One region of the Pseudomonas sp. M20 genome, then DNA from elsewhere that is predicted to be linked to it. Evidence: riboswitches for the same ligand, from Rfam matches in the RefSeq annotation. Region 1 holds a riboswitch; each other region holds the start of a gene.

Region 1 (7,373 bases):
CGCCACCATCACCGCTCCGGTCGAGGCGCCGGCAGAAATCCCCAGCAGATACGGATCGGCCAACGGGTTGCGCAACAGCGACTGCAAAATCACCCCGCACGTCGCCAGACCGGCACCGCACGCGGCCGCGACCAGTGCGCGGGTCAGGCGGTAGTTCCAGACGATGCCTTCATCGATAGGATCCAGCGCGTACCCGGCGCCGCACAATTTGTTCGCCAGTACTTGCATCACCACGCTAGGTTCAATCGACGTCTCACCAATGGCCACGCCAGCAACCACTGCAATCAACAGCGTCGCCAGGGCCAGTAACGTGCGGATCAGGCTGGCACTCATTGCGACAGGTCATAGCCGTTGATGGCCGTGGCCAGTTGCTCGATGCCGTCGAACATGCGCAGGCTCGCCTGCATGGCCATGGCGTCGAGAATGATGATGCGGTTGTGTTTCACCGCGTCCATGTTGCGTGTCACCGGGTCGCTGCGCAGGAAGGCGAGTTTCTTTTCATAGTCGTCAGCGGGGAAGCGCCGACGGTCCATGCGCGCGATGACGAGGAAGGTCGGATTGGCTTTGGCGATGGTTTCCCAGCCGACCGTTGGCCACTCTTCATCGGACGCCACCACGTTACGCACGCCGAGGGTGCTGAGCATGAAATCGGGAACGCCTTTGTGCCCGGCCACGAACGGCTCGATGTCCATTTGTGCACTGGAAAACCAGACCAGCGCGCTGGCGTCCTTCAGCTGTTTGCCTTGGGCGGTGGCAATCGATTTGGCGAGGCTGGCCTTGAGCTCGTCGTTAAGTTGCTGGCCATGCTCCTGAACATCGAAGATCTGCGCCAGTTGGCTCACGCTTTTGTAAATCGTCTCGATGCGAAACGGCGCCAGTCGCGTGCCATCGGCGCCGACGAGGTTGTCCTTGGCCTCACAATCGGAGGGCAGCAGGTAGGTCGGAATCTTAAGTTCATGAAACTGCTCGCGGGTGCCCACCGCACCTTGTGGGCCGACCATCCACTCCAGTTCAACGGCAACCAGTTCCGGGCGCTTGCCGATCACCGATTCGAAACTCGGCTCGTTGTCGGCCAGGCGCTGGATCTTGTCGTCCTGCGCTTTGTACTTGGCCAGCACATTGTTGAACCACAGTGAGGTGCCGACGACTTTATCGCTCAGGCCCATGGCGTAGAGCATTTCCGTGCCGGCCTGGCCGATGGTCACGGTGCGCATCGGTGCGTGCTGGAAGGTCAGGGTGCTGCCGCAGTTGTCGATCGTCAGTGGATAGGCCGTCGGGGCCGCCTGCGCCATGGCGCAAAGGCTCAGGCCGGTAATGAGGGTGGCGATGCGGGGCAGCAGCATGGGGCAGTCTCCGAGGGAACCGTACGGGGAGCGGGAGAGTACGGATCGGAAACACATCTTCGAACGCAGTCAGGGCAACCGCGCAAGGCCGGGCAGCAAACAAAGACGCGCACGGCACGATGTCCTTCCCGGACACCCCGCCGGTTAGTAGTCACTGTGCCGGCAGGTCTCCTGACTGATGCGTCATCGCCTGGCTCCGGCCTTCCCGGGGTTCACCCAGTGGCAGTCGTGGAGCAGGCTCGGCACCTACAGTTGCGGGGGCAGTTCCGATCAATGCTGTGCAAGCACCTCGGATTCCCTGTTAGTCCCGTTCGGGAACCAGCGGCGGCATGTTAGTCGATCGAGCCGCTGAAGGGGAGACGAATCTGTCGTGGCGCGGATTAGTGCTGGCTCATCAAACCGTGCAATACGCCCAAACGCAGACCCGGTTCGGAGGGCACCATCTGCGCGATGCCGAACACTTTGAACGCCGCCAGCATCAGCACCAGACCACCGGGCAGAATGCTCTGGCGGTGCGCTTGCAGACCGGTCAGTTTCAGTTGCTGGACGTTGTTCACTTTCAACAGCAGCAGCGACAGGCGTAGTAGCCCGCCGTAGGTGATGCCGTCCTGGCCGAAGTCATTCAGGTGGTTGGCCTTGAGCACTTTGGCGAGCATGCGCGCAGTGCCGGAAGAGCCGATGGTTTGCTGCCAACCCTGAGCACGGTAACGCCGGGCAACTTTTTCAAACTGCAGGATGGCGAAGCGTTCGGCTTCCTGCAGCGCGCCGGCGGACACATCGCCGCCGCGAAAAAAGCGCGTGCTCAAGGTGCCGCTGCCGATGGCGATGCTTTCGGTGAGCAACGGTTGCGCACCCTGACCGAGGATCAGCTCTGTGGAGCCACCGCCGATGTCGACCACCAGGCGCAGGTCTTCAGCGCTTGGCAAGGCGTGAGTCACGCCGGCGTAGACCAGCCGCGCCTCTTCATGGCCGCAAATGACGTCGATGGGAAAGCCCAGATGCCGTTCGGCACTGGCGAGAAACAGAAGCGCGTTGTCCGCTTCACGCACCGCGCTGGTGGCCACCGCGCGCACCCGGCCGGCCTCGAAACCGCGCAGTTTTTTGCCGAACCGCGCCAACGCCTGCCAGCCGCGATCCAGCGCCAACGCGTCCAGCGCGCCACCGTCAAATCCTTCGGCGAGGCGCACCGGCTCACGCAGGGTTTTCACTTCCTGAATCTGCAAGCCCTTTCGACTGCGCACCGACTGGCCGATCATCAGGCGAAAGGCATTCGAACCCAGGTCGATGGCGGCAAACAGCGAGGCGTCGTCTTTCATGGGAATCCTTGCAAAGCGCCCGTCGGGAGGCGCGAGACGGTTTGCGAGGATTTTGCCGTGATCTTGATGACATCCTGATGACGGGGCAGGGGCGGCTCAATGAATGTGCGGCTGTCATGACACTGTCATTATCCGGCGTCTATGCTGAGGCCAATACATCGCGTGTTCTTAAAGTTTTTGCTGCCGGTTTTGGCAGCTTTTTTTTGCCCAAAATTCAGCGAAATCCCTGTAGGAGCTGCCGAAGGCTGCGATCTTTTGACTTTGTTTTTGGAGAGCAAGATCAAAAGATCGCAGCCTTCGGCAGCTCCTCCAAGGGTCGTATTTGCAATTTTTAATAGAGGTTGGCTAATATACGATCCATATACACATCGTATCGGATTCATATATGGGTATCGTAAAGATTTCAGAGGACATGCACGAGAACCTGCGGATCTCCAGCAACGCCCTCAGCCGCTCGATCAACGCGCAGGCTGAACACTGGATGCGCATCGGCATGCTCGCCGAACTGCACCCCAACCTCGACCACAGCGCCATTTGCCGCTTGCTGATCCGCGCCGAACAGAACGGTGGGCTGGATTTGCAACAACTGACTCAGGAAGCCGTCAGCGCATGAGAAACCAGATCAAGATCAACACCCCGGCCGACATCGCCCAATCGCGCGCTGCCGGCAAACTTGCCGCTGAAGTACTGGCGATGCTGGTGCCCCATGTGAAGGCGGGCGTGACCACCGATCAGCTCGATCAACTGTGCAACGACTACATCGTCAAGGTGCAGAAAGCCGTGCCGGCCAACGTCGGCTATCACGGCTTTCCGAAAACCGTCTGCGCGTCGGTCAATGACGTGGTCTGCCATGGCATTCCGTCGGGCACACCGTTGAAGGATGGCGACATCGTCAATCTCGATATCGCGGTGATCAAGGATGGCTGGTTCGGCGACACCAGCCGCATGTACGTGGTCGGCGAGGCGACACCTGAGGCGCAGCATCTGATCAAGACTACCTATGACGCCATGTGCGCGGGGATTCGCGTGGTCAAGCCAGGCGCCACCTTGGGCGATATCGGCCACGCGATCCAGACGTTGGCGGAGAAGGAAGGCTTCAGCGTGGTGCGCGAGTATTGCGGGCACGGGATCGGCAAGGTCTATCACGATGAGCCGCAGATTCTGCATTACGGCTTTCCCGATCAGGGCATGAAGCTTAAGGCGGGGATGATTTTTACCGTAGAGCCGATGCTCAATGCCGGCAAACGCCATGTAAAGAACATGCCGGATGGCTGGACCGTGCTGACCAGGGATGGCTCGTTGTCGGCGCAGTGGGAGCATATGGTGGCGGTGACGGAGACGGGGTTTGAGATCTTGACCGCGTGGCCGGATGAGATTGAAGGCTACCGCGCTATTGTCTGATACCGCGTCGACTGGTTCCCTCACCCTAGCCCTCTCCCAGAGGGAGAGGGGACTGACCGGGTTGATTGGACAAGTTACACCGACCTGAGAATGCAGCGTCGAACTCGGATTTTGAACAGCATGAAGATCGGCTCCCTTTCCCCCTCGCCCCCTTGGGGGAGAGGGCTGGGGTGAGGGGGTAAATCTCACAGGCAACACGCTATCAGTGAGCGCCGGCAGCCTTGTTCAGGTCGCTTTCGGTCCATTCGGTGTAGACGCAGGCGTCGGCAGTGGCCCAGCGCACTTGCACTGGGTCGCCAGCCTTGAGCGGCATGCCCGCCGCCGACAGTGCTTTCACCGTCATCGACGTGCCGCCCGAGGTGACTACGCTGCAGGTCTGGCTCTCACCCAGAAACAACACCTCCACGACCTTCGCTGAAACCTCATTCCAGCCCGACGGCAGCGGTTCGCTGATTGCTTGCGCCACGCTCAAAGCCAGTGCCTTTTCCGGCCGCACCATCAACAAAACATCTTGATCGGTGTGCAGCCCAGCGGTCAGTCGAATCGACAATGACTGGCCTTCAAACGAAGCCGCCGCATTGCCCTGCGCCTTGAGCTTGAGGAAGTTCGAATTGCCCAGAAACGACGCCACAAACGCATTCGGCGGATTCTGATAAAGGTCATAACCGCTGCCCAATCCAACAATCTTGCCGTGACTGAAAATCGCAATGCGCTGCGACAAACGCATGGCTTCTTCCTGGTCGTGGGTTACGTAAACAATGGTGATGCCCAGACGACGATGCAATTGGCGCAATTCATCCTGCAGATCTTCCCGCAGCTTTTTATCCAACGCGCCGAGCGGTTCGTCCATCAACAGAATGCGTGGCTCATAAACCAGCGCCCGGGCGATGGCGACACGTTGCTGCTGACCACCAGACAATTGCGAAGGGCGGCGATGAGCGAACTGCTCAAGCTGCACCAGTTTCAACATTGCATCGACACGCTTGTCGCGCTCAGCCGCCGCGAGTTTGCGAATCGCCAAAGGAAAGGCGATGTTGTCGCGCACCGACAGATGCGGAAACAGCGAATAGCGCTGGAACACCATGCCGATGTCACGCTTGTGCGGCGGCACGTTCACCAGCGATTGGCCGTTAACGAGGATCTCGCCGCTGCTCGGCGTTTCAAACCCGGCGAGCATCGACAGCGTGGTGCTTTTGCCCGAGCCGCTGGAGCCGAGGAAGGTCAGGAACTCGCCGTCCTTGATGTCCAGCGAGATGTTGTCGACGGCGGCAAAATCACCGTAGTGCTTGTTCAGGTTGCGCAGGCTGACCAGGGGTTTGTCGTTCTGCTGGGAAGCGTCTTTGATCACGGCACTCATGTCGTACTCCTGGGCGCTCAGGCGCTGATTTCGTTGCGCCGGCGCAATGCGGCGGCGATGACCATGACCAAAACAGACAAGCCGATCAGCAGCGTCGAGGCGACGGCGATCACTGGCGTCAGGTCTTGGCGCAGGGTGGTCCACATTTTCACGGGAAGGGTTTGCAGGGTCGGGCTGGCCATCATCACGCTGAGCACCACTTCGTCCCACGAAACGAGGAAGGCGAAGAGGGCGCCGGCGACCATGCCCGGACGAATCGCCGGAAAGGTCACTTTGAATACCGCTTGCAGGCGTGAAGCACCGCAGATCACCGCCGCGTCTTCAATCGACTGGTCGAACAGCTTCAGCGAGTTGATGATCGAGATGATGGTGAACGGCAACGCGACGATCACATGGCTGACGACGAAGGCGAACATCGTCCCGGTGTAACCGAGCTTGAGGAACAGCGCGTACACCGCCACGGCGATGATCACCAGCGGCACGATCATCGGCAGGGTGAACAGACCGTAGAGCATTTCCCGACCGGGAAAGCGTCCGCGCACCAGCGCAAACGCCGTCGGCAAACCAAGGGCCACGGCAAAGATCGTCGTCAGCACAGCAACCTTGAGGCTCGCCGCTGCAGCGTTCATCCAGTCCGGGTTGGAGAAGAACTGGCCGTACCATTTCAGCGTCCAGCCCGGCGGTGGAAACACCAGCCACTGCGACGAACCGAACGACAAAAGCACGATGAAGACGATCGGCAACAGCAGGAACAGACCGATCAGCCCGGTGGTGGCGTAGAGGCCGAAACGCATGCGCCGGCTCATCGCATTGGGGGTCAGGAGCATGTCGGCTTACCTCGCGTTACTGGCGCCAACCGGGGATTCCGGCTGAAGCTTCAGGTAGAAGTAGAACAGCACCAAAGTGATCGCGATCAGCAACGCGGCGCCGGCACTGGCCAGGCCCCAGTTGAGGAACGATTGCACCTGCTGAATGATGAACTCCGGCAGCATCATGTTCTGCGCCCCACCAAGCAGCGCCGGGGTGACGTAGTAACCGAGCGACATGACGAACACCATCAGCCCACCGGAGGCCAGACCCGGCCGGCACAGCGGCAGGAACACCCGGAAGAAGTTGGTCCACGGACTCGCGCCGCAAATCGAGCCGGCCTGCAGAATCATCGGGTCGATGGCCTGCATGGTCGCCTGCAACGGCAGCACGATGAACGGGATCATGATGTAGCTCATGCCGATCACTACGCCGGTGAGGTTATGGACCATTTCCAGCGGTTGATCGATGATGCCCATCGCCATCAGAGCCTTGTTGATCACGCCCGACGCTTGCAGCAGCACCAGCCACGAATACGTGCGGGCGAGCAGGCTGGTCCACATCGACAGCAGCACGATGTTGAGAATCCAGCGTCCCCAGCCGCGCGGCACCAGAGTGATCGCCCAGGCCAGCGGAAAGCCCAGCAACAGGCTGAACAGCGTCACCAGCCCGGCCACCGAAAAGGTGTTGAGCAGGACGCGGGCATAGGCCGAGTTGGCGAACAGTTGTTCATAGTTGCCGAGGCCTGGCGTCGGTTCGAGCACGCCGCGCAACAGCAGGCCAATCAACGGCGCGAGAAAGAACAGGCCGATGAACAACAGCGCCGGGGCGAGGTTGCCGGCGCCGCGCCAGCGTTGTCTGAGTGACGGGGCTTGCTGCATCGCAACCGCCTGTGTTCCGTGGGCCGAACCGGCAGCGCTTGCGGCGCTCCCGGTGGCAGTGGAGGGACGGGACGCGGTGGCCGCCATTTTCATTTGACCAGCCATTCGTTCCACCGTGTCGCGATGGCCTGGCCGTTTTTGGCCCAGTACGCGAAATCAAGAGTGATCTGATCCTTAGCGTAGGCAGTCGGCAGGTTGGGGGCCAGCGTCGAATCCAGACGCTCCACACTGTCGAGGTTGACCGGGGCGTAGGCGGTCAGGTTGGAGA
Region 2 (7,373 bases), 750 kb from region 1:
GTATCGCGGATCGGCGAGAAGAAACTCAACTCAGCGCCCATCGCACGCAGCAGATCCAGACTCGCGCCATAAGTGAAGGCAAACGCCTCATCACGCGCAACGGCAATGCGCACATCCTTCAGCAGCGGCTCGACAGCTATCACGTCAGGCGCGGCGAACTCAACCGCCGGTGGCAGCGCTACCTCGCAACTGCTGGCCAATGCATCGGCAGCGGCGTCGAGACGCACATCGAGGTCATTCAATTCGCTAGCCTGCACGAGGCCGAGGTGACGACTCGGCAATTCGATGCCAGTCTCACGCGACAACGCACCGTACCAGCGCAAACCTTCAGTCAGGCTGCCTTCGAGCAATTGCGCATGGCGCAAAGTGCCAACACGATTGGCCAGCACGCCGGCAAATGGCAAATCCGGCTGATACTTCGCCAGGCCCAGCGCCAACGCACCAAAAGTCTGCGCCATCGCCGTCCCATCAATCACGCCAAGCACCGGCACACCGAAGTGCCGCGCCAGATCGGCGCTGGACGGCGTGCCGTCAAACAGGCCCATCACGCCTTCGATCAGAATCAGATCCGCCTCGGCAGCGGCGTCCCACAACAGGCGACGACTTTCCTGCTCACCGACCATCCACATGTCCAGTTGATACACCGGCGCACCGCTGGCGCGTTCGAGGATCATCGGGTCGAGAAAGTCCGGGCCGCATTTGAACACGCGCACTTTGCGCCCCTGATTGCGATGCAAACGGGCGAGCGCGGCGGTGACGGTGGTCTTGCCCTGACCGGAAGCCGGCGCGGCGATGAGCACCGCCGGGCAGTGACGTGGTTGATTCAAAGTTCGACGCCTTTCTGCGCTTTGATGCCGGCCTGAAAGGCGTGTTTGAGCATGCCCATTTCGGTGACCGTGTCGCCCATTTCGATCATTTCCGGCTTGGCCGCGCGACCGGTGACGATCACGTGCTGCATCGGCGGACGCGCCTGCAGATCGCTGAGTACCTGATCGAGATCGAGGTAGCCGTGTTTGAGGGCGATGTTCAATTCATCGAGCACCACCAGACCGATCGACGGATCACGCAGCAGTTCGCGCGAGACTGCCCACGCGGCTTCGGCAGCGGCGATGTCGCGCTGACGATCCTGGGTTTCCCAAGTGAAGCCTTCGCCCATCACATGGAAGCGAACTTGCTCGGGGAAGCGGCGGAAAAACAGTTCTTCACCGGTGCTGTTGCGGCCCTTGATGAACTGCACCACACCGCACTGCATGCCGTGGCCCATAGCGCGGGCGAGCATGCCGAACGCCGAGCTGCTTTTGCCTTTGCCGTTGCCGGTCAGCACCAGCACCAGGCCACACTCGTCAGGCGAGTTGGCGATGCGTTCGTCGATCACGGCTTTTTTGCGTTGCATACGCGCCAGATGGCGTTCGTCGCGCTCGGGGGAATCAGTCATGGGGGAGCTCTCCGTTGAGGCTGGATAACGGCGGGCAGGCACAAGAATAGACGGCAAAAAGCCTGGCATCGCCCACCGTGATGCCGCTGGATGGATCAGGCCGGTCTCCGGGCTCATGAGCGGCGTTGGCCTGACTGCGCGCCTTCCCGCTTTGAGCAGTGGCATTCGACGCAGTGTTCACTCATTTACCGTTGCGGGGGCAGCGCCGGGATCGTGGTGGTTCTTCGTGCGAAGACAACCCTCACCGGCTTCCCTGTTTCACTCTGTCGACGCAGGTCACAGAGCACCTGAAACAAGCCGCGAAGGTTAGAGGGTTGGGGGTGGAGCGTCAATTAAAGAGGCGGCCATCGAGCGAATAACTGCCGTCGATCAATTCTCTGACGCCAATCTTGTGCCACACTGATACAAGCGATATCAAAGAGCCATGCTTTTTCCGAAACGCCCACTACAACAATAAAGGATGATGACGATGCAAGGCATGATCATCAGCAACCCGCGCCTGGAATTCCTGCGCCCGGTGCTTGAACGCTGGTTTGACTGTATCGACCGTTACAACGCCGTGCGCGGCGACAGCGACACGCCTTACTGGCATGACGAGAAAGCCAATCTCGGATTGCTCTCGGCGGCGGCGTGGATGGCCGAGCTGGTCACTTTGAACGACACTGCCACGCGCAAACAGAACGAAGAAGGCGAGCGCAATGCCCGCGCCGATCTGTTTCTCGCCGGTGCTGAGGACCGCGCTTTCATTCAGGCCACGCAACGCTGGCCAAAGGTTACCAACCTGAATCTGACCCAAGCTCTGCTGGACATCACCAACGATGCCAAACGCATCAGCTATGCCAGCGACCTCAAGCTCGGCTGCCTGTTTGTCGCGCCGCAAAAAGCCCAGCACAGCGCCAGCCCCGAAGAGTTGCAGGACATGGTCGACGATCTGCAAAAGGAACACACCTGTGCCGTCGCCTGGTATTTCCCCTACGCCTACCGCAAATTGCGCAGCGAAGCGGGCAACTATCACCCGGGCATCGCCGTGCTGTTCAAGGAAGCTCGCGGCTGAGCAGTTGAACCATCGGGCTTGCGCCCTCCTCTATGATTAGGAATGCATTCATAGGGAAGATCAGCAATGCGCAAGCCCCAGCTCGTTTTTGTCATCGCCTTCGCCGGAGGACTCGCCGCCTGCGGTGAAACCTCCAGCCTGCAAGTCTCCGACGGCACCGGCCCGTCACCGAAACTCCCCGAACCGAACAAGACCCTGATCCCGACGGTGAACATCGCCCCGGCAATCGGCTGGCCCGCAGGCGGCAAACCGACTGCGGCGGCTGGCACTCAGGTGGCAGCGTTCGCCGAAGGCCTCGATCATCCGCGCTGGCTCTATGTCTTGCCCAATGGCGATGTGCTGGTGGCGGAAACCAACGCCCCGCCAAAGCCTGATGACAGCAGTGGCATTCGCGGCTGGGTGATGAAAAAGGTCATGGGCAAGGCTGGCGCGGGCGTGCCGAGTCCGAACCGCATCACCTTGCTGCGTGACGCCGATCACGATGGCGTGGCTGAGACGCGCACGGTGTTCCTGCAGAACCTCAACTCGCCGTTCGGTATGACGCTGGTCGGCAACGATCTTTACGTCGCTGACACCGATCGCTTGCTGCGCTTCAACTACGAACCCGGCGCGACCGAAATCAAGTCGCAACCAATCAAGGTTGTCGATTTGCCCGGCGGCACGCTGAATCATCACTGGACCAAAAACGTCATCGCCAGCAAAGACGGCAGCAAGCTGTACGTCACGGTCGGCTCGAACAGCAACGTCGGCGAAAATGGTCTGGATAAGGAAGAAGGCCGCGCAGCGATCTGGGAAGTCGATCGGGCGACCGGCAATCACCGCATCTTCGCCTCGGGCATCCGCAACCCCAACGGCCTGGCCTGGGAGCCCAGCAGTGGCGCGTTGTGGACAGCCGTCAACGAGCGTGACGAAATCGGCAGTGATCTGGTGCCGGACTACATCACTTCAGTGAAGGACGGCGGATTCTATGGCTGGCCGTTCAGTTACTACGGTCAGCATGTTGATGTCCGCGTGTCGCCGCAAAACGCGGACCTGGTGGCCAAGGCCATCGCCCCGGATTACGCGGTCGGGCCGCACACCGCCTCGTTGGGCCTGAGCTTCGCCGAGGGCAACACCCTGCCGGCGCAGTTCAAGGAAGGCGCGTTCATCGGCCAGCACGGCTCATGGAACCGCAAACCGCACAGTGGCTACAAAGTGATTTTCGTGCCATTTACCGGCGGCAAGCCGAGCGGCACACCGGTGGATGTGCTGACCGGGTTCCTCGACAAGGACGAGAATGCATTGGGCCGGCCGGTAGGCGTGGTGATTGATCAGCAGGGTGGCTTGCTGGTGGCGGATGATGTTGGCAATAAGGTGTGGCGAGTCTCAGCCACGAAGTGATGTTGAATGTGACCTGAAACAACTGTGGGAGCGAGCCTGCTCGCGAATGCGGAGTGTCAGTCTCCATTGAGTTGACTGATACACCGCTTTCGCGAGCAGGCTCGCTCCCACATTAGGATTGCTGCGATTTTTACTACGGGTTATGCGCCAGATGCTCCGGCTGCAACACCCGCTTGGCACTCAGATAAGCCTTCTGCCAATACGCCTTCGACAGGCTGTCGAGCTTGACCGTCCCGCCCGTGGCAGGCGCATGCACAAACCGCCCTTCGCCGACATAAATCCCCGCGTGACTGACCTGCGAGCCGCCATTGGTGGCGAAGAAAATCAGGTCGCCCGTCTGCAAGCCTTCCTTGCCAACATTCGGCGCCTGCATGACGATCATCTCGCGCGTGGAGCGCGGCAGCGAGATGCCTGCTGCATCACGGTAGACAAACCCGATCAGGCCGCTGCAATCAAACCCCGAATCCGGCGTGTTGCCGCCCCAGCGATAAGGCGTGCCGACCAAGCCGAGCGCGCGAAACAGCACGTCCTCAGCAGCAGGCGAAAAAGCTTGGGAGGGGCCGAACACGACCGGGGCGCGTACCACCGGCGCAGGTGGCGGCGTGCGACTGGCGCAGGCGCTGAGCAGCGCTGCGAAGAAGATCAAAGTGAGGCGTGCCGACATCGTCATAAGCAGAACATCCTGATCTGGCTGCGGCTTTTTCTGCCGATGGACAGAAAACAAAACCGCCTGCGTGAGCACGCAGGCGGTTTGCCATCAATATAGATACAGGATTCTAGCGGCTACGCGGCAAACTTCAAGTAAGACTTTAACTTCACCTTGTAAAGTCTACGTCTACTCCGTTGCCGGAAGCCTGATTGTCGCCGCGAACGCAGCGACAATGGGGATTACTTGCGAGCGGTGACAACCGTCGGAGCGTTGGCCAATGCGCGTTTCGCTTCGATGAAGGTCTTGCTCCAGTAGCTGTCACCCAGGCTGTCGATGCGAACACCGCCGCTGCGACGACTGCTGGAGTGGATGAACTGGTTGTCACCGAGGTAGATCCCGGCGTGACTGACACGACCGCGACGACCGTTGGTGGCGAAAAACAGCAGATCGCCCGGCTCAAGGTTGCTGCGCGATACCAGTGGAGCATCGACGTTAATCATTTCACGCGTGGAGCGTGGCAGGTTCATGCCAGCTTCTTCACGGAACAGGTAGCCGATGAAACCGCTGCAATCGAAACCGGCTTCAGAGGTACCGCCGAAACGGTAACGGGTACCGATCAGGGACATGCCGCGTTCGAGGATACTGTCGGCCAGAACAGGAAGCTGATAAGGCTTCTTGCCATTGAATTCGTTGAGTTCTTTTTCGGTGTCCAGCTCTTCCTGATAAATAACGGAAGACTGAGCCGTGGCAGAATTTTTAACCTGTTGAGGCTGCTCTTGAACTGGAGAATGAGCAGCACAACCGTACAACAGGGTGACGAGTGCGAGAGGCACGAGGGGTGCGAAGCGCTTTAGCATGGGCACGACCGTGGCTGATAGTTGTAAAGAAGGCGAGACTATGCCCGCTATCAGCCTCATTTGCAAATTCAATCGATCTTTTTGTGACTTCTCGGTTTCTCGTTTACATCTAAGCGCTTAAGCCCATTTGAACCGATACGCGGCTTGCACACCGTGCAGGAAAGCGGATTTTCTGGCGCCTGAAATATGCCGAAATACGCTGAAAGCCGAAGAATCAAAGGGATAGCTACCAGCCCAGCGTTTCTTTCAGGAAGGGAATGGTCAGCTTGCGCTGAGCCTGCAATGAGGCCTGATCGAGCTGTTCAAGCAAGTCAAACAGCGCACTCATGCTGCGGGTGCCGCGAGTCAAAATAAAATGCCCGACTTCATCGGTCAGGTGCAGACCGCGACGCGAGGCGCGCAATTGCAGAGCACGCAGTTTGTCTTCATCGGAGAGCGGCCGCATCTGAAAAATCAGCGCCAGGGTCAGGCGCGATTTCAAGTCAGCCAGTTTGACCGGCAGCTCACGCGGAGAGGTGGAAGCGGCAATCAGCAAGCGCCGACCGCTGTCGCGCAGACGGTTGAACAGATGAAACATCGCCTCTTCCCAGTCAGCCTTGCCGGCAATCACCTGCAAGTCGTCCAGGCAAACCAGTTCGTACTGTTCGAGGTTGTCGAGGATTTCGACACCGCGATCCATCAACTCGGCCAACGGCAAGTACACCGCCGGCTCGCCCATCTGCTCGAATCGCAGACACGCCGCTTGCAACAGATGCGTACGCCCTACGCCGTGTTTGCCCCACAGGTAGATCAGGCTTTCTGTCCAGCCGGCGTCGGCTTCGCATAGACGCTCGACATAGCCGAGTGCAGCGGCATTGGCGCCTGGGTAGTAGTTGATGAAGGTGGCGTCGTCACGCAGACGCACACCTAGGGGCAGCTGAATCGGTTTCATGCTGACTGAACAGTTCTCAAGGAACCGTTAGTGGCCTCTGTGTAAAGTTTGCGAAGTTTATACCCGTGAAGCTGAGCGCACAATGCGACAGAGTCCAAGCAAAATCAAAGGTTTGCGATAACACACTGGATTTATGACAGATTCTTTGGCACCAACGCCTGCAGGACCCGGGCCAACCCGGCGATTCGCCGGGCCGTCCCTGTGCCATTACAACTGCGGATCGTCAACGCCACTATAGATGTCGGAGTCCTTGTACAAGTCGTGCACATGGCGCACCAGCACCATGATCACCGCCGCCACCGGCAATGCCAGCAGCACGCCGGTGAAACCGAACAGTTCGCCGCCGGCCAGAATCGCGAAAATCACCGCCACCGGATGCAGACCGATACGATCGCCCACCAATAAAGGCGTCAGCACCATGCCTTCCAGCGCCTGACCAACCATGAACACCGCGACGATCCCGACCATCGGATACAGATCGCCACCGAACTGGAACAACCCGGCAATCAGCGCCGCGCCAATACCGATCACGAAGCCCATATAAGGCACGATCGCCGCCAGACCCGCAATCAGGCCGATCAACAACCCCAGCTCCAGCCCGACGATCATCAGGCCCGCTGCGTAGATCACGCCCAACGCCACCATCACCAGCAACTGACCGCGAACAAATGCGCCCAGCACCTCATGACATTCACCGGCCAGCGATACGATGGTCTCTTCCCGATCACGCGGCAGGAGGCTGCGGATCTTGGCCATCATCACGTCCCAGTCGCGCAACAAGTAAAAGCTCACCACCGGAATCAGCACCAGATTGGCCAGCCAGCCGATCAGCGCCAGACTGGAGGCCGTTGCCTGACTGAGCACCACGCCGACAATGTCGGTAGTCTGCCCCATGTGCTCGCTGATCGCGGCCTTGACCTTATCGAACTTCCAGAAACCGTCCGACAACCCCAGCTTCGACTGCGCCCACGGCACCGCCGTGTGCTGCAGCCAATCGAGCATTTGCGGCGCCAGTTCGTACAGACGTAGCAACTGCTTGGCGAGCATCGGCACCAGCACCAGCATCA
Region 3 (7,373 bases), 270 kb from region 1:
AGGATTACGTCCGGGTCGCTGGCCAGCAGGGTTTCGCTGTTGACGGTGACTCGATAGAGGTTGATGTCGGCGAGCACATTGCGTGCCCCTACGGCGGCCAGTAGCGGGGTGACAAACCCGCGTTGACCTTCGCTGTCGAGGCCTTTGACTTCGCTGTCGAGATAGAACACGGACAACGGTTTACCGGCACCGGCCAAGGCTCGGGCGCTGGCAAGGTCCTTTTCCATGGAGTCGATCAACGCTTGGGCTTTTTGCGGCTGGTGCAGCAGCTTGCCCAGCGTCAGCAGGTCATGGCGTACATGCGCGAAATAGTCCAGCGAGTGCCCGTTGCAGGCAGATTCCAGCAGATACGAACCCACGCCATTGCGCGCCAGTCCCGAGCGTGAGGTCACCCCGTCGCCGAACGCCGTGGCAAAACCGCCGATCACCAGATCCGGCTTCGCAGCGTAAAGCACTTCGCTGGCCGGGTACTGCCGCGCGATTACCGGCACGCCGAAATAATCGGCTTGCCGCTGACCGGCATCGTTGTCATCCAGATAGGCGACCCCGACCAACGATGACCCCGCGCCCAACGCCAACACAATGTCGGCCGCATGCTGGTTGAGCGCAACAATTCGCGAGGGTGGTGTTGTCGCAAAGTGCCAGTCCTCGCCGCAATTGCTGAAACTGTCGGCGAGCACTGGCGTTGAGCAGAGCAGGGCGCCAAGCGCCAACATAATCGATCTCATCCCCGCGCCTTGATCAGCAAATCCGCGACAATTTCCCCGCCCACCAGATGCCCCTCGACCAATCGCTGCACATCTTCATGGCTGTGCACGCCATACCAGCAGCGTTCCGGGTACACCGTCACAATCGGCCCCAGATTGCACGGAAACTGGCAGTGCGTGCGGGTCAGCAAGACGCCGCCTGGCGTCTCGATGCGATCGTGCGCCAGCAAATGCCGACGCAGGGTTTTCCATAACTGCAAGGCGCCGCGCTGGGTGCAGCGCGGGCCGGTGCAGAGGAACACATGGCGCGCATGCTCGGGCACGTGCGACCAGTCCGGGTGCGTGTCGACGCCGTCGACGGTTGTGATTTCACTCATCAGAAGCGGTACGTGTAGCGCACTTCGGTGGTGAACGGCCGGCCGAGGTTATCGACGTTGCTCGAACGGCTGGTGACGTAATCACGGCCGAACAGGTTCTCTACCAGCACGCTTACGCGGTGTTGGTGGACGTTGTCGAGGTAGCGATAAGCGTCGGCGTCGACCACTGAATAGTTGCCGTATTCGACTTGCTTCGAGCTTTTGATGTCGCGAATGTAGCGCATCGCAGCGCCGGCACCCCACAGGCGGTTTTCCGATTCATAACCCACCCGCGAGCGGGCGAAAAAGCTTGGAATGTCGTTGATCGTCACACCGGTGCGCGACTCGGTGAGGTTGCGCGTCATGTCCGCTTGCAGGCTCCACTGATCGTTGAGCGCCAGTTTGGCGTCGGCCTCGAAACCGCGCATCTGGATCGTGCCTTCACCGTTGACCCACTGAATGCCGTCGAGGGTGATCAAGTCGTCGATCTTGCGTTTGAACAGGGTCACGCTGGCGCTGAATTCGCGATCGAGCAAGAAGCCTTTGTAGTCGACACCGAGTTCAACGTTGCGGCTTTTTTCCGGTTTGAGATTACGGTTGCCGATCTCGTCGCCCGGTTCGTTGACGAACAGTTGCTCGGCGTTCGGCAGTTTGTAAGCGCTGCCGTACTGACCGCGCACCGACCAGTTGTCATTCAGGTCATACAGCGAAGTGAGCATGCCGACCGTGGCACTGTCGCCGCCGCTCATGGCTTCATGACGCACGCCGATGCTCGGGTGCCAGTCGGGCAGGGCGTCGATCTGCGGGCGCAATTGCGTGTAGAACGCATGGGCTTCAGCCTTGTCGTTGTCGATGATCAGCACATCGTCCTGGCCCTTGAACCACTGGTTGTCGGTGCCGAACACCAGCACATGGCCGCCGGGCAGTTCAGCCTTGCCTTCGGCCTGCACACCCCAATCGGTGAAGCCCCAATAGTCGTTGTGGTTAATGACTTTGGTGCCACCGCCGACGACGTTGTTGACCCGCGTGTAGCGCGTGTCCCAGTCGTTGATATGCCCTTTGACAAAGTAGCTCAGGCGCTCATTGATGGTCTGCTCGAAGGTCGCCGTGGCGATCTGTTGCACGCGGTCGTTGGTGGTGTTGTGGTTGTCGACCGGGCGGGCGAAGTCGAGGTTGGCGTCGGCGTATTGGTAGAACAGTTCCAGCCGCGCATCCTCGCCGAACGACTGAATGGCCTTGCCGCCAAACGTGGTGACTTCGTAGGCGCGGCGCTTCTCGCTGATGTTTTTCATGTCGCGGTTGCGATAGGGCTGGTAACCGTCGGAAACGTTGTGGCTGACATACGCCAGCAGACCGAGATCGCCGAAACCGTTCGTGAAGATGTTCTCGACGCGCGCGTCTTCGGTGGTGCCGCCGAAACTGTCGGCGCCCAGATTCACTTCGCCAGAGGTTTTGCGCGATTGCGGGCTGCGGGTGACGATGTTGATCACGCCGGAAACGGCCTGAGTGCCGAACAACAGACTCTGGCCACCCTTGAGCACTTCGATGCGCTCGATAGCGTTGGCCGGCAGGGTGTCCAGATAGAGGCCGCCGTACAGGCGATTGTTCAATCGAACGCCGTCGAGCAGGATCAGCGTGTCGTCGTTGCGCCCGCCGAGCAGCGAATAGGTGCCGTAGTCGAACGGGCCGTTTTTCGGCGCTACGTACAAGCCGGGAATGAACATCTGCATGACGCGGCTGACATCGGCGCTGGGGCCGGCGCGTTCGATCTGCTCGCGGCTGACGATCTCGACCTTGCTGCCGAACTTCGCCATCTCGGCGACAGTGGTGGACTCCACCGACGGTGCAGAAACGATTTGCTGATTGAGTTCCAGCGGCGCGTCGTCGGCCAGCAGCAGTGGGCTGAACAGGCAGCCGCACAAAAGGGTTGGAGCAGAAGTGTTGAAAGGTCGAATCATTGTCTTCTCGAAAAGGATCTTCGCAGAAGAGCATGCAAGAGAAGGCATCGCGCACAGCCAATACCGGCCCATGCCCGCCCACCGCAGGATTTTGCCAAACGAAATTCCAGGCCGGTCTCCGGGCTCGCGCGTATCGAGGCTTTCACCTTCCCATGGCCGTCTGGCCACAGTGGTGTATCGAAAGCATCACGCGCATACCGTTGCGGGGGCAGCACCGGACTGGTTCGAAAAGAACGTACCGGTTTCCCGTTTCACCCCATGCACGGCGGCATGGGACACCTGAAACTGGCCGGCATCTGAACATTCGACAGACCGTTCGTCAACTTGCCGATGAGTGCTCCTCAATCTGGATCTGCCAGTACCACCTATGGACGCCTGAGCGATCGCTTTGATCTGAATGGCTTGCCGACGTTCGGCCCTATATCCTGCACGCCTGTGTGATGGAATGACTTAGGGAAGAATTGCATGCCGTTCAGGGTGATGGTGGTCGGTGGTTACGGAAATTTCGGCAGCATCGTGTGCCGGCATCTGGCGTTGATGCCGCAGATCGGCCTGGTACTCTCCGGCCGTGATCCGCAAAAATTGCAGCGCAAAGTCGATGAACTGAATGGTCAATCGGGCAATGTCTGCGAAGGCTGGTGCGGCGATGCCATGGGCGCCGATTTCAAAGACGCATTGCGGGCGCTGAACATTCAGTTGGTCGTCCACACCGGCGGGCCGTTTCAGGGGCAATCCTATGCCGTCGCCGAGAGCTGCATCGACGCGGGCGTGAACTACTGCGATCTGGCCGACTGCCGAACTTTCGTCAATGGCATCGACGTGCTCGATGCGCGGGCGAAACTGGCCGGCGTGGCGATTCTCAGCGGTTGCAGTTCGGTCCCAACGCTGTCGTCGGCAATCATCGATGAACAGCGCCAGCGCTTTTCCCGCATCGACTCGATCGAACACGGCATTTCCTCATCGGCGAAAATGCCGGGGCTGTCGACCATCGAAGGCGTACTCGCCTATGCCGGCAAGCCGATCAAACAGCTGAAGAACGGCAAGGTGCATGAAGTGTCCGGCTGGCTGGACCTGACCTTGCGCAAAATGCCGCAGATGGGCACCCGGCTGCTGGCCAACGTCGATGTCCCGGACATGGACATCTTCGCCAGCCGTTATGGCGCGCAGACCCTGAAGTTCAAGGCCGGCGCCGGGCTGAAACTCGGCGGCATCGCCAACGGCTTGCTGGCGCAGGCTCTCAAGGTGGGGCTGGTGCGCGACCATGCGCTGTGGGCCGGCAGACTGCATCGACTGGGCCTGCGCTTCGAGCGTTTCGGCGATGGCAAAAGCGCGATGTACATCGACGTTCGGGGCCTTGGGTTTGACGGCAAACCGCTGTCGATGACCGCGCAACTCACCGCCCTGAACGACAAAGGCCCGGAAATCCCCAGCTGCGCCGCCGTCGCCCTGGCAACAAAAATGGCTTCGGGCTACGTACCGGCCGCCGGCGCCCGACCGTGCGTGGGCGAAATCAGCGTCGCCGAGTACATGGCCGCGATCAACGACCCGGCCAACCTGAGTCTGGTCGTGAACTTCTCGGACGGGCAGCGCTGACATGCTCTACCTGTGCCTGAAATACCTGCACATCATCGCCGCGATTTTTTTGTTCGGTTTCGGCATGGGCTCCTACCTCTACCTGATCGCCGCCAGCCGCACGCGCAACCCGCAAGTGATCGCCCACGTCGCGCGCATGGTCGTCGGCTTCGACACGTGGATCACCACGCCGGCCGGTTTCGTGCAGATCATCACCGGTTATCTGCTGATGCGGCTTTCTGGGCTGAGCATGAGTACCGAGTGGGTGCTGATGTCGCTGATCATCTTCTTCTGCGTCGGCTCGCTGTGGTTGCCGGTGCTGCTGTTGCAGAAACGCCTGTGCGTGATGGCGGCGAGTGCGAACGAAGTGGGCGCGGCGCTGGATGAGCAGTATCAAGCCGTGTACCGGAAATGGTTCTGGATGGGCGTGATGGGTTTTGCCGGAATGTTTGTCATCGTGCTGATGATGGTCACGAAGATGACGCCGGTGCAGTTGTTCAGCTTTCTGGTGTAGGTGCTGCGGCTTTCAGGAAGCGCTGTTCATGGTCCGGAGTGGGTAGCAGGCAGGTGTCGTATTTACCGAACAGGCGATAGCGGTTTAGCGCGATACGGTCGTAGGCCCAGTCGCGCAGGCTGCGGGGGAAAACGCGCAGCAACTGCAACGGTTGCCAGCGGGCGGGTAATTGGCGGATGACTTCGAAGAAGGCGTCGGAACGTTCCCAGTAGTGGCGGTCGCGGATGACGGCCATGGTGTCGAATTGGTCGATGGGGAGGCCGGCCCATGCCAGAAGCTCCTGACCCTCGGGGGATTGCACGGCGGCCAGACGTACGCGGTGTTGGTGGTCGTGGCGGATCAGGAAGCGTGCCCAGCCGTTGCAGAGTTTGCAGACGCCGTCGAACAGGACCACGGATTCGCCGGGATTGAGGAGCGGGGCGGCGGTAGGGCGGGTTTTTGAGGTGGGCATGGGGTTGGGTTCGGGAGAGTCTGGAATGTTGCGATCATAGCCTTAGAAGTTGCTGTCTGCGAATGGCCGTACCTGGCAAGAACCGGCGGGGGGGGGGGAACTCATCGCTCCGTGACAAACATCAAGTCGGGCCAAGTCTCACGCCACGCTTTGGCTCGAATGCGGTCCAGAAACATGGCATGTTTTTCGATTCTGAATCGCTCTGTTGGCCGCACCACCAGCGAGAACAGATCTTCCAGCCCGAACGGCGCCAAAACCTCTATCTCATCGTGATGATCAAGTCTGGCAGCGACGGCGGTTGCGGTTTCGGGCCAATAGGTCATTGCATCGGCAGCGGAGCGATAGGGAGCATCGGCGTTGCGCAAGTGCATTCGAGCCTGATTTTTTACAGACCAGTTCAATTCGCTACAGAGGCTCGATAGTGTGCCTTCCAGTGTCGAATCGGTTGCGCACTGGCACGTGCCGGGTCGAACCAGATGATATCGATATCTGCGCGCAGCGCTGAAGACTGGCGCTGATGCAGATGATCCCACACCAGGCTGCGCACGAAGCCGGCGCCAATCCAGCAGTCCGGCAAGTTCAGATCGCGAGCTATGCGCAGGATTTTCATCCTTACAGGATTCTGAGTGAGCAGGGTTTTTAGCTGTGCTTCGTGCTGCATTGGGGTTTTCTCATTGCGCTTGGTCATTTGATCTTGTCAAAGGTAGCCACAATCGTGCCATTCGATGAATGCTTTCGACTGTTTTTGGCCAGAAGCGGATCGTCGTGAATGTCCGCTTTCGGCCAAAAGCAGACGTTCGATCTCGACTTATAGCTACCCAAAGCGTTCGCCCCGAGTGGTCGCGGATCCTTGATTCGTAAACAGTTCGGCACTCTAGCGTTGTATAGGCGGAAGCGGCCCGACGAACATAACCTTTAGCCGATCCTTTCCGATTACACGCGCTAACTCTGCGATAACGCAATACATGAATATCAGCGTGATGAGCAAAATCTGCACCGCCCAAAAACGAGGCCAGTTCATCGAAGCCCATAACAGGGAGTTCGCTTCCATGAGGTTCGGGGCTTCTTTCCAGTAGTCGTAGAGCCGCTCCAGATAGTGGACGATCAGCGCCACCAATGCATACATGAGTGTCTTCCAGATAATATTCCAGAGCAGCGGCTTATCGGGGAAACGGTTGATGAAGGGCAGCATATCCGCGACCAAGACAGACTTTCCGAGTATGAGGGCCGCAATCAGCACCGAGGCTGAAACCGGAAGATCGACCCCAGACCCTTTGATCATAAGTGAACGAATCAATGCGACTATATGCAAGATAACGAAAAAGAAGATGGTGGGTGGAAGCACTTTCAGGAATTCATGTTTGACCTTTTTCATCACAGCGCTCATTTCGACGTCCTTTGGAAGTCAATAAATCCGCTTTGCACCAAGACAAAAAGTGTTCAAACACTCAAGGCATGGTTTTGATCGTCCTCAGAACCGCCACGTCGCACCACCACCGATGATGTGCAACGCGGCGTTCTTATAGGTGCCCGATAAGGTGGTGTCCGAACGTGACTTGGTCTGATCCACATCCATGTCGCCTAGCCACACAAGTGTGTAAGCCGCATGTAAGTCCAGTCCGTCGTCGATCTGGTAATTGATCCCGGTCGCAACACGCCAAGCGTCGCCCATCGGGTTATCGACGGTTCGGTCTTTATCCTCCACGGCCGAACTGTCATAGCCTAGGCCCACGCTCCAACGCAGGCGCGGCGTGGCCTGATACTGGGTACCGATCGAGGCGTGCCAAGTGTCTTTGTACTGGCGGTTGGCAGTTC
Region 4 (7,373 bases), 1.3 Mb from region 1:
CCCCCGCGTCGGATCGGGGGCGAATGCCTAAGGCTTTTTTGGCCAGCTCGGCACTTCACGGCGAGCGCCGGTGGCAAGAGCAGGCGCCGGCAGGTCGCCCCACTGGCCCTGCCCTTCGCTCGACGAGGCCTGGGTTTCGGCAGGCGACTGGGCAGGTTGCTGCGGACTCGATGGCGCTTGCTCACGCCGACGATGGCGCAGGGCAAACTCGGCCACAGCGTCGATATCCTCTTCGCCAATCTCCTCAGCGCCGCGCCAAGCCGCATGGGCGCGAGCCGCGCGCAACCAGACCAGATCGGCACGCAAACCGTCGACGCCAGCGGCAAAACAACGCTCGGTGATCTGCGCCAGTGCGGCATCGTCCAGCGCAATATTGGCCAAGACAGCGCGAGCATTTTCGCAACGCACACGCAGGGCTTGTTGCTCGGCTTCCCACTGTGCGCAGAACGCTTGCGGATCGCTGTCGAAATCCAGACGCCGACGAATGATTTGCCCGCGCTCGGTCGGTGCGGTGTGGCCACTGAGGGCGACGTTCAGGCCAAAGCGGTCGAGCAGTTGCGGACGCAACTCGCCCTCTTCCGGGTTCATCGTGCCGATCAGCACGAACCTCGCCGAATGCCGATGGGAAATGCCGTCGCGCTCGATCAGATTGGTGCCGCTGGCGGCAACGTCGAGCAGCAGATCAACGAGGTGATCGGGCAGCAGATTGACTTCATCGACGTAGAGTACGCCGCCGTCAGCCTTGGCCAGCACACCTGGTGAGAATTGTGCGCGGCCCTCGCTGAGGGCAGCGTCAAGGTCGAGGGTACCGACCAGACGTTCTTCGGTGGCGCCCAGCGGCAAGGTGACGAATTGACCACTGGCGAGCAGATCAGCCAGGCCACGGGCCAGGGTGGACTTGGCCATGCCGCGCGGGCCTTCGATCAGCACGCCGCCGATTTTTGGGTCGATGGCGGTGAGGCACAGGGCAAGCTTGAGGTCATCGGCGCCGACCACGGCGGAGAGCGGGAAATGTGGGGTGTCGGTCATTTGGGTTTTCTCTGTCGTGGTCGTGGGTGTGCTTGGCGTTGTGGTGTGTCAGTTGGGGTGGCCCTCACCCTAGCCCTCTCCCAGAGGGAGAGGGAACTGATCTGGGTGTTCTTGCAAGTTGCGCCGACCTGAATTATCGAGTTGACTTCGATTCTGAACAGCACACAAATCGGCTCCCTTTCCCCCTCGCCCCCTTGGGGGAGAGGGCTGGGGTGAGGGGGTGACTTTCCTGAGGACGCTACATATCTTCCTCAATATCCAGCAGCAGATTCTCCAGCGCCTCTTTATAAGCCCCCGGTTCCTGCCACATCCCCCGCTGCTGCGCCTCAAGCATCCGCTCGGTCATATCCCGCAGCGCGTGCGGATTATGCTCACGAACAAACTCCCGGGTCGCCGGATCCAGCAGATAAGCATCGGCCAGCAAAGCGTACTGGTGGTCATCGATCAACTGCGTGGTGGCGTCAAACGCAAACAGGTTATCAACCGTCGCCGCCATTTCGAACGCGCCTTTATAGCCGTGGCGCTTAACCCCGTCGATCCATTTCGGATTGGCCGCCCGCGAGCGGATCACCCGGTTCAGCTCTTCTTTGAGCGTGCGAATCTTCGGCAGATCCGGTTGGCTGTGATCGCCGTGATAACTGGCCGTTGCTTCACCGCGCAGGCTTTCCACGGCGGCGAGCATGCCGCCCTGGAACTGGTAATAGTCGTTGGAATCGAGCAGGTCGTGCTCGCGATTGTCCTGATTCTGCAGCACCGCTTGCACTTGACTCAGACGCTGAACGAATTGCTCGCGGGCGGCGGTGCCTTCGTCGGAACCGCCGTAAGCGTAGGCGCCCCAATTCAGATAAACCTCGGCCAGATCGTCGCGGCTCTGCCACAAACGCCCGTCGATAGCGCCCTGCACGCCCGCACCGTAGGCACCGGGCTTGGCCCCGAAGATTCGCCAACCGGCCTGACGCCGCGCCGTTTCTTCATCAAGACCCGATTGCAGCAGAGACTCACGCTCGGCGCGCACTTTTGCCGCCAGCGGATTGAGATCGTCCGGTTCATCCAGTGCCGCTACTGCCTGCACCGCCGCGTCGAACAGACGAATCAGGTTGGCAAACGCATCGCGGAAAAACCCGGAAACTCGCAGCGTGACATCGACGCGCGGGCGGTCGAGCAGACTCAGCGGCAGGATCTCGAAATCGTCGACACGCTGACTGCCGGTAGCCCACACCGGCCGCACGCCCATCAGCGCCATCGCCTGAGCGATATCGTCGCCACCGGTGCGCATGGTTGCCGTGCCCCAGACCGACAAACCGAGCTGGCGCAGGTGATCGCCGTGATCTTGCAGGTGTCGCTCAAGAATCAACGTGGCTGACTGGAAACCGATGCGCCATGCGGTGGTGGTCGGCAGGTTGCGCACGTCCACGGAATAGAAATTGCGGCCAGTCGGTAGCACGTCGAGGCGACCACGGCTGGGCGCACCGCTCGGGCCGGCGGGAACGAATCGGCCGCTGAGGGCGTCGAGCAGGCCGCGCATTTCGGCGGGGCCGCAGGCATCCAGGCGTGGGGCGACGACTTCGCGCAGGTGGTCGATGATTGCGCCGACTTCAGCCCAACGCGGTCCCTGTAGGAGTGAGCCTGCTCGCGATAGCGGTGTGTCAGGCAAATCTGTATCGCATGACACTCCGCTATCGCGAGCAGGCTCACTCCTACAAGGGGATTGCAGCGTCTGGAAAATCAGTTCAGTGGCAAACAGTTCGAGGCGTTCGCGGGTATCGCCAGCGGTGCGCCAGACTTCGTCGCTTTGCGATTGCAGGTGCTCGGGGCGTGGGCCTGCCCATGGATCGGCTAGTGCGCAATCGAGCGGATCGAATCCGAGTTCGAATGCTTTGGCCAGTGCGCGCAGCAGGCTCGATTGCGCGCCCTTCCCGTCTCCGCGTGGAATGCGCAGCAACGCCAGCAACGTATCAATCCGCAAACGCCCCGTCGGTGACTCACCGAAGACGTGCAAGCCATCGCGAATCTGCGATTCCTTCAAATCACACAAATACGTATCGAGACGCGGTAGCCAGATCGCCGCATCAGCATCGCTGTCCAGCCCGGCATCGAGTTGCAGTTCGCGGTCGATCTGCGTTTCGCGCACCAGTTGCAGAATGTCGCGTTGCAACTCGCGGGCACGGCGCGGATCAAGCAGTTGCGCTTCGTAATACTCGTCGGCCAGCAGCTCCAGATTGCGCAGCGGGCCGTAGGTTTCGGCGCGGGTCAGCGGCGGCATCAGGTGGTCGATGATCACCGCTTGCGTGCGCCGCTTGGCCTGGGCGCCCTCGCCCGGGTCGTTGACGATAAACGGATAGATGTTCGGCAGCGGCCCGAGCAACGCATCCGGCCAGCAGTTTTCCGAAAGCCCGACGCCTTTGCCCGGCAGCCATTCAAGGTTGCCGTGCTTGCCGACGTGGATCACGCCGTGCGCGCCGTAGGTATTGCGCAGCCAGAAATAGAACGCCAGATACGCGTGCGGCGGCACCAGATCCGGGTCGTGATAGACCGCACTCGGGTCAACCTGATAACCGCGCGCCGGTTGAATGCCGACGAAGGTCAGGCCGAAGCGCAGACCGGCAATCATCATCCGCCCGTCGCGGCACATTGGATCGTTTTGCGGCGCGCCCCAGCGCTCGATCACTGCGGTTCGATTGGCCTCGGGCAGCGCGTTGAACATCGTCAGGTAAGCGTCCATCGCCAAGCTTTGCTGGCAGGGCCGCAGGTCAATCGTGTCGAGATCGTTGCTGACGCCGCCGAGCAATTGCTGGATCAACTCGGTGCCGCTATTCGGCAGCTCTGCCGTGATCGGATAACCCTCAGCCTGCAACGCGCGAAGAATATTCAGCGCCGCCGCCGGCGTGTCGAGGCCGACGCCGTTGCCGATGCGTCCGTCACGGGTCGGGTAGTTGGCGAGGATCAGCGCGATGCGTTTTTCGCCATTCGGCACCCGCGCCAGATCGATCCAGCGCCGCGCCAGTTCGGCGACAAAATCCATGCGTTCGGGTTGCGCACGATAGCAGACCACATCGGACTGACTGCGCTCACTGCGCCAGGCCAGATCCTTGAAGCTGATCGGCCGGCTGATGATGCGCCCGTCGAGTTCCGGCAAGGCAATGTGCATCGCCAGATCGCGCGGGCCGAGGCCTTGCTCGCTGTCGCGCCAGCCGGGCTCGTTGTCCTGCGCGCAGATCGCCTGGATCACCGGAATATTGCGGCGAAACGGCCGCAGATGCGGCGCTTCGGGGCTGGACTGAGCGAATCCGGTGGTGTTGAGAATCACCCCCGCCTCGACTTCATCCAGCCAATCCTCGACCACCGCCAGGCAGCCGGGTTCTTTCAGACTGGCCACGGCGATCGGCAGCGGATTCAACCCCGCTGCCTGCAAGCGCTGGCAGAACACATCGATGAACGCGGTGTTCGCCGCTTGCAAATGCGAGCGGTAAAACAGCACCGCCGCAACCGGGTTTTCCGGCAGCCATTCGGCTTGCCAGTCACTCAGTGCGGCGCTGGTTTTATTCGGGTGGTAAATCGCCGTGCGCGGCAGGGTCTGCGGTTCTTCCCAGGCGTAATCGCGGGAGAGCCAACGGCTGGCCAGACAGCGGAAGAAATCCAGCGCATTGCCCATGCCGCCCTGACGCAGGAATTGCCAGAGCCGGTCGCGTTCCTCGGCGTTGACGGTGCTCAAGTCGCTGAGTTCCGGATCGGGACGGTCATCGCCCGGTACCAGAATCAACTGCACACCACGCTCGGACAGCTCGACCAGCCGCTCGACACCATAGCGCCAATAGGCAATGCCGCCATGCAGCGAAATCAGAATCACCTTGGCGTGGCGCAGCACTTCATCGACGTACAGATCGACCGAGGCGTGATTCTGCACCTGCATCGGATTGGCCAGACGCAGGCTCGGATAATCTTCCGGCAACTGCTGCGCGGCTTCGGCGAGCAGCGCCAGGCTGGAGTCGCCGCTGCACAGGATCACCAGCTCGGCGGGGGTTTGTCCAAGGTCGGCAATGTTGTCATCCGAGACGAATCCGCCGGGCTGAGTCCTGAGCAGGTGCATGGTTTAAACGCTGAGCGCAGCGCGCAGTTGCGCTTCGAGTTGGGCGGCGTCGAGTTCCTGACCGATCAACACCAGACGCGTGACGCGCGCTTCATCGGCGCCCCACTGACGGTCGAAGTGCTTGTCGAAACGCGTGCCGACGCCTTGAATCAGCAAGCGCATTGGCTTGTTCGGGATGGCGGCGAAACCTTTGACACGGAGGATGCCGTGCTTGACCACCAGTTGCGTCAGGGCGTCGAGCAGCAGGCTTTCATCGGCTTGCGGCAGTTCGATGGAGATCGAATCGAAGGCGTCGTGATCGTGGTCATCGTGGTCGTCATCGCCTTCACCGTGGTGATGATCATGGTGGCTGTGGCGACTGTCGATGTGTTCTTCGGAACCGGCGCCAAGGCCGATCAGCACGTCCAGCGGCAGACGGCCGTTGCTGGCTTCGATGATTTTCACCGCCGGTGGCAGCTCTTCGGCGACTTCAGCGCGCACGCGAGCGAGATCTTCCGGACTGGTCTGGTCGGCCTTGTTGAGAATGACGAGGTCGGCGCTGGCCAGTTGGTCAGCGAACAGTTCGTGCAGCGGCGATTCGTGATCGAGATTCGGATCGAGTTTGCGCTGGGCGTCGACCTGATCCGGGAACGCGGCGAAGGTGCCAGCGGCTACGGCCGGGCTGTCGACCACGGTGATCACCGCGTCAACGGTGCAGGCGCTGCGGATTTCCGGCCACTGGAACGCTTGCACCAGTGGTTTTGGCAGGGCCAGGCCCGAGGTTTCGATGAGGATGTGGTCGAGGTCGCCGCGACGCGCGACCAGTTCGCGCATCACCGGGAAGAATTCTTCCTGAACGGTGCAGCACAGGCAGCCGTTGGCCAGTTCGTAAACGCGGCCGGTGGCTTCTTCTTCGGTGCAGCCGATGGTGCATTGCTTGAGGATTTCACCGTCGATGCCCAACTCGCCAAACTCATTGACGATCACCGCGATACGACGGCCCTGCGCGTTGTCGAGCATGTGCCGCAGCAATGTGGTCTTGCCCGAGCCGAGGAAGCCGGTGACGATGGTGACGGGGAGTTTGGCCAGTGTTTTCATCGGTATGCCCTTTGGCAAGCGGCGGGCATACGGGACGAGAACCGGCAACGCACGTGCGCGCCCGGAGAGTTCGCCACCGGATCACCCCGCCCGGTTGAATTGAGAATCTGTGACGAGGCAGGTCTCCTGGCTGACGGCGTTCAGGCGCTGGGCCTGGCGTTGGCTGCGCCTTCCCGCGGGCTCATCGATTGAGCTGGCAGTGGCGTGGCAGCGAACATCACCGTTCACAGTTGCGGGGGCAGCCGCGGCATTGACCGCGTTCCCTTCTTAGCTTCGGCAACGGCCGAAGAACCTCGAATGCGCAAGGCTACGCATGGCTTGCTTATGGGTCAATGTTTGGATTGGGGGCATATCCGTTGCTGCGGTTTTGGCTGCTGGCGGTTTCGCTCTTACAGCGAGTCCCTTTTTCAAACGCCAAAAAGGAACCAAAAGGCTTTGCCCCGGCGTACGGCACTTCGCTGAGGCTCAGTGTTCCCTCGCTACGGTGTCCATCCGGGGGCATCGCCTACGGTTTGCTTCGCTGCACCTCCTCTCGATGTGTTCGACTTCGTCGAACGGCGCTGCGCGCCTAACCCCGGATGAACACCTTCGCTCGGCCTTCCGAAGGGGTAAAAGATCAAAAACCAAAGCCAAAGCAAGATCACAAGCCAAATCAAAAGCCCCTCACCCTAGCCCTCTCCCAAAGGGAGAGGGGACTGATCGTGGTGTTTGGGAGAGATGCGCCGACTTGAAATACCGAGTCGAACTCAGATTCTGAAACAGATCAAAAGCCCCTCACCCTAGCCCTCTCCCGGAGGGAGAGGGGACTGATTGCGTGGAATGGAAGAGGTACACCGACGTGGAATACCGAGTGGAACGCACATTTTGAAGCACCTACCAATCGGCTCCCTCTCCCTCGGGAGAGGGCTGGGGTGAGGGGCAGCAACAACGCAAATCAAAAGCCGAACGCGCCCCGCTCCTCACCACTCAATAGGCCGAGTGTCAGCTCGCCTGCTCTTGATCTTGATCCACGGGCGACATCGGAAGGCTGAGTGGAGGGATTGATCCGGGCGTGGGAGCGTAGCGACCGTTTGGCGCAGCCAAACACAGCGAGAGGAGGTGCAGCGAAGCAAACCGTAGGCGCTGCGCCCGGATCGATCCCGGAGCGAAGGAACCCCGAGCCCCAGCGAGCGGGCCGCAC

What was found. A riboswitch is a leader RNA that binds a small molecule or an ion and turns the genes downstream of it on or off. The one in region 1 is predicted to bind cobalamin.
Region 2: it holds a riboswitch for cobalamin, as region 1 does, so the genes downstream of both, cobO (cob(I)yrinic acid a,c-diamide adenosyltransferase) here and ACI514_RS13610 (ABC transporter substrate-binding protein) in region 1, are expected to answer to the same signal.
Region 3: it holds a riboswitch for cobalamin, as region 1 does, so the genes downstream of both, ACI514_RS12550 (TonB-dependent receptor plug domain-containing protein) here and ACI514_RS13610 (ABC transporter substrate-binding protein) in region 1, are expected to answer to the same signal.
Region 4: it holds a riboswitch for cobalamin, as region 1 does, so the genes downstream of both, cobW (cobalamin biosynthesis protein CobW) here and ACI514_RS13610 (ABC transporter substrate-binding protein) in region 1, are expected to answer to the same signal.

Annotation. Positions count from the first base shown of each region.
Region 1 covers NZ_CP173611.1:3,075,987-3,083,359, reverse strand. The annotation lists gene ACI514_RS13615 (iron ABC transporter permease) at 1-321, opposite strand, end outside; gene ACI514_RS13610 (ABC transporter substrate-binding protein) at 330-1,343, opposite strand; cobalamin riboswitch at 1,487-1,681, opposite strand; gene ACI514_RS13605 (Ppx/GppA family phosphatase) at 1,724-2,659, opposite strand; gene ACI514_RS13600 (ParD-like family protein) at 3,045-3,272, shown strand; gene map (type I methionyl aminopeptidase) at 3,269-4,060, shown strand; gene ACI514_RS13590 (ABC transporter ATP-binding protein) at 4,263-5,417, opposite strand; gene ACI514_RS13585 (ABC transporter permease) at 5,435-6,244, opposite strand; gene ACI514_RS13580 (ABC transporter permease) at 6,251-7,198, opposite strand; gene ACI514_RS13575 (ABC transporter substrate-binding protein) at 7,195-7,373, opposite strand, start outside.
Region 2 covers NZ_CP173611.1:3,825,257-3,832,629, forward strand. The annotation lists gene ACI514_RS16905 (cobyrinate a,c-diamide synthase) at 1-827, opposite strand, end outside; gene cobO (cob(I)yrinic acid a,c-diamide adenosyltransferase) at 824-1,435, opposite strand; cobalamin riboswitch at 1,516-1,741, opposite strand; gene ACI514_RS16915 (hypothetical protein) at 1,905-2,489, shown strand; gene ACI514_RS16920 (PQQ-dependent sugar dehydrogenase) at 2,556-3,869, shown strand; gene ACI514_RS16925 (C40 family peptidase) at 4,003-4,539, opposite strand; gene ACI514_RS16930 (C40 family peptidase) at 4,758-5,375, opposite strand; gene hda (DnaA regulatory inactivator Hda) at 5,602-6,306, opposite strand; gene ACI514_RS16940 (AI-2E family transporter) at 6,514-7,373, opposite strand, start outside.
Region 3 covers NZ_CP173611.1:2,806,020-2,813,392, reverse strand. The annotation lists gene ACI514_RS12560 (ABC transporter substrate-binding protein) at 1-728, opposite strand, end outside; gene ACI514_RS12555 (ferredoxin) at 725-1,084, opposite strand; gene ACI514_RS12550 (TonB-dependent receptor plug domain-containing protein) at 1,084-3,021, opposite strand; cobalamin riboswitch at 3,113-3,319, opposite strand; gene ACI514_RS12545 (saccharopine dehydrogenase family protein) at 3,487-4,614, shown strand; gene ACI514_RS12540 (DUF2269 family protein) at 4,616-5,107, shown strand; gene ACI514_RS12535 (thiol-disulfide oxidoreductase DCC family protein) at 5,091-5,558, opposite strand; partial or broken gene ACI514_RS12530 (nucleotidyltransferase family protein) at 5,660-6,219, opposite strand; gene ACI514_RS12525 (hypothetical protein) at 6,433-6,945, opposite strand; gene ACI514_RS12520 (OmpP1/FadL family transporter) at 7,030-7,373, opposite strand, start outside.
Region 4 covers NZ_CP173611.1:1,811,379-1,818,751, reverse strand. The annotation lists gene ACI514_RS08200 (VWA domain-containing protein) at 1-25, opposite strand, end outside; gene ACI514_RS08195 (ATP-binding protein) at 28-1,029, opposite strand; gene cobN (cobaltochelatase subunit CobN) at 1,268-5,116, opposite strand; gene cobW (cobalamin biosynthesis protein CobW) at 5,120-6,193, opposite strand; cobalamin riboswitch at 6,292-6,504, opposite strand.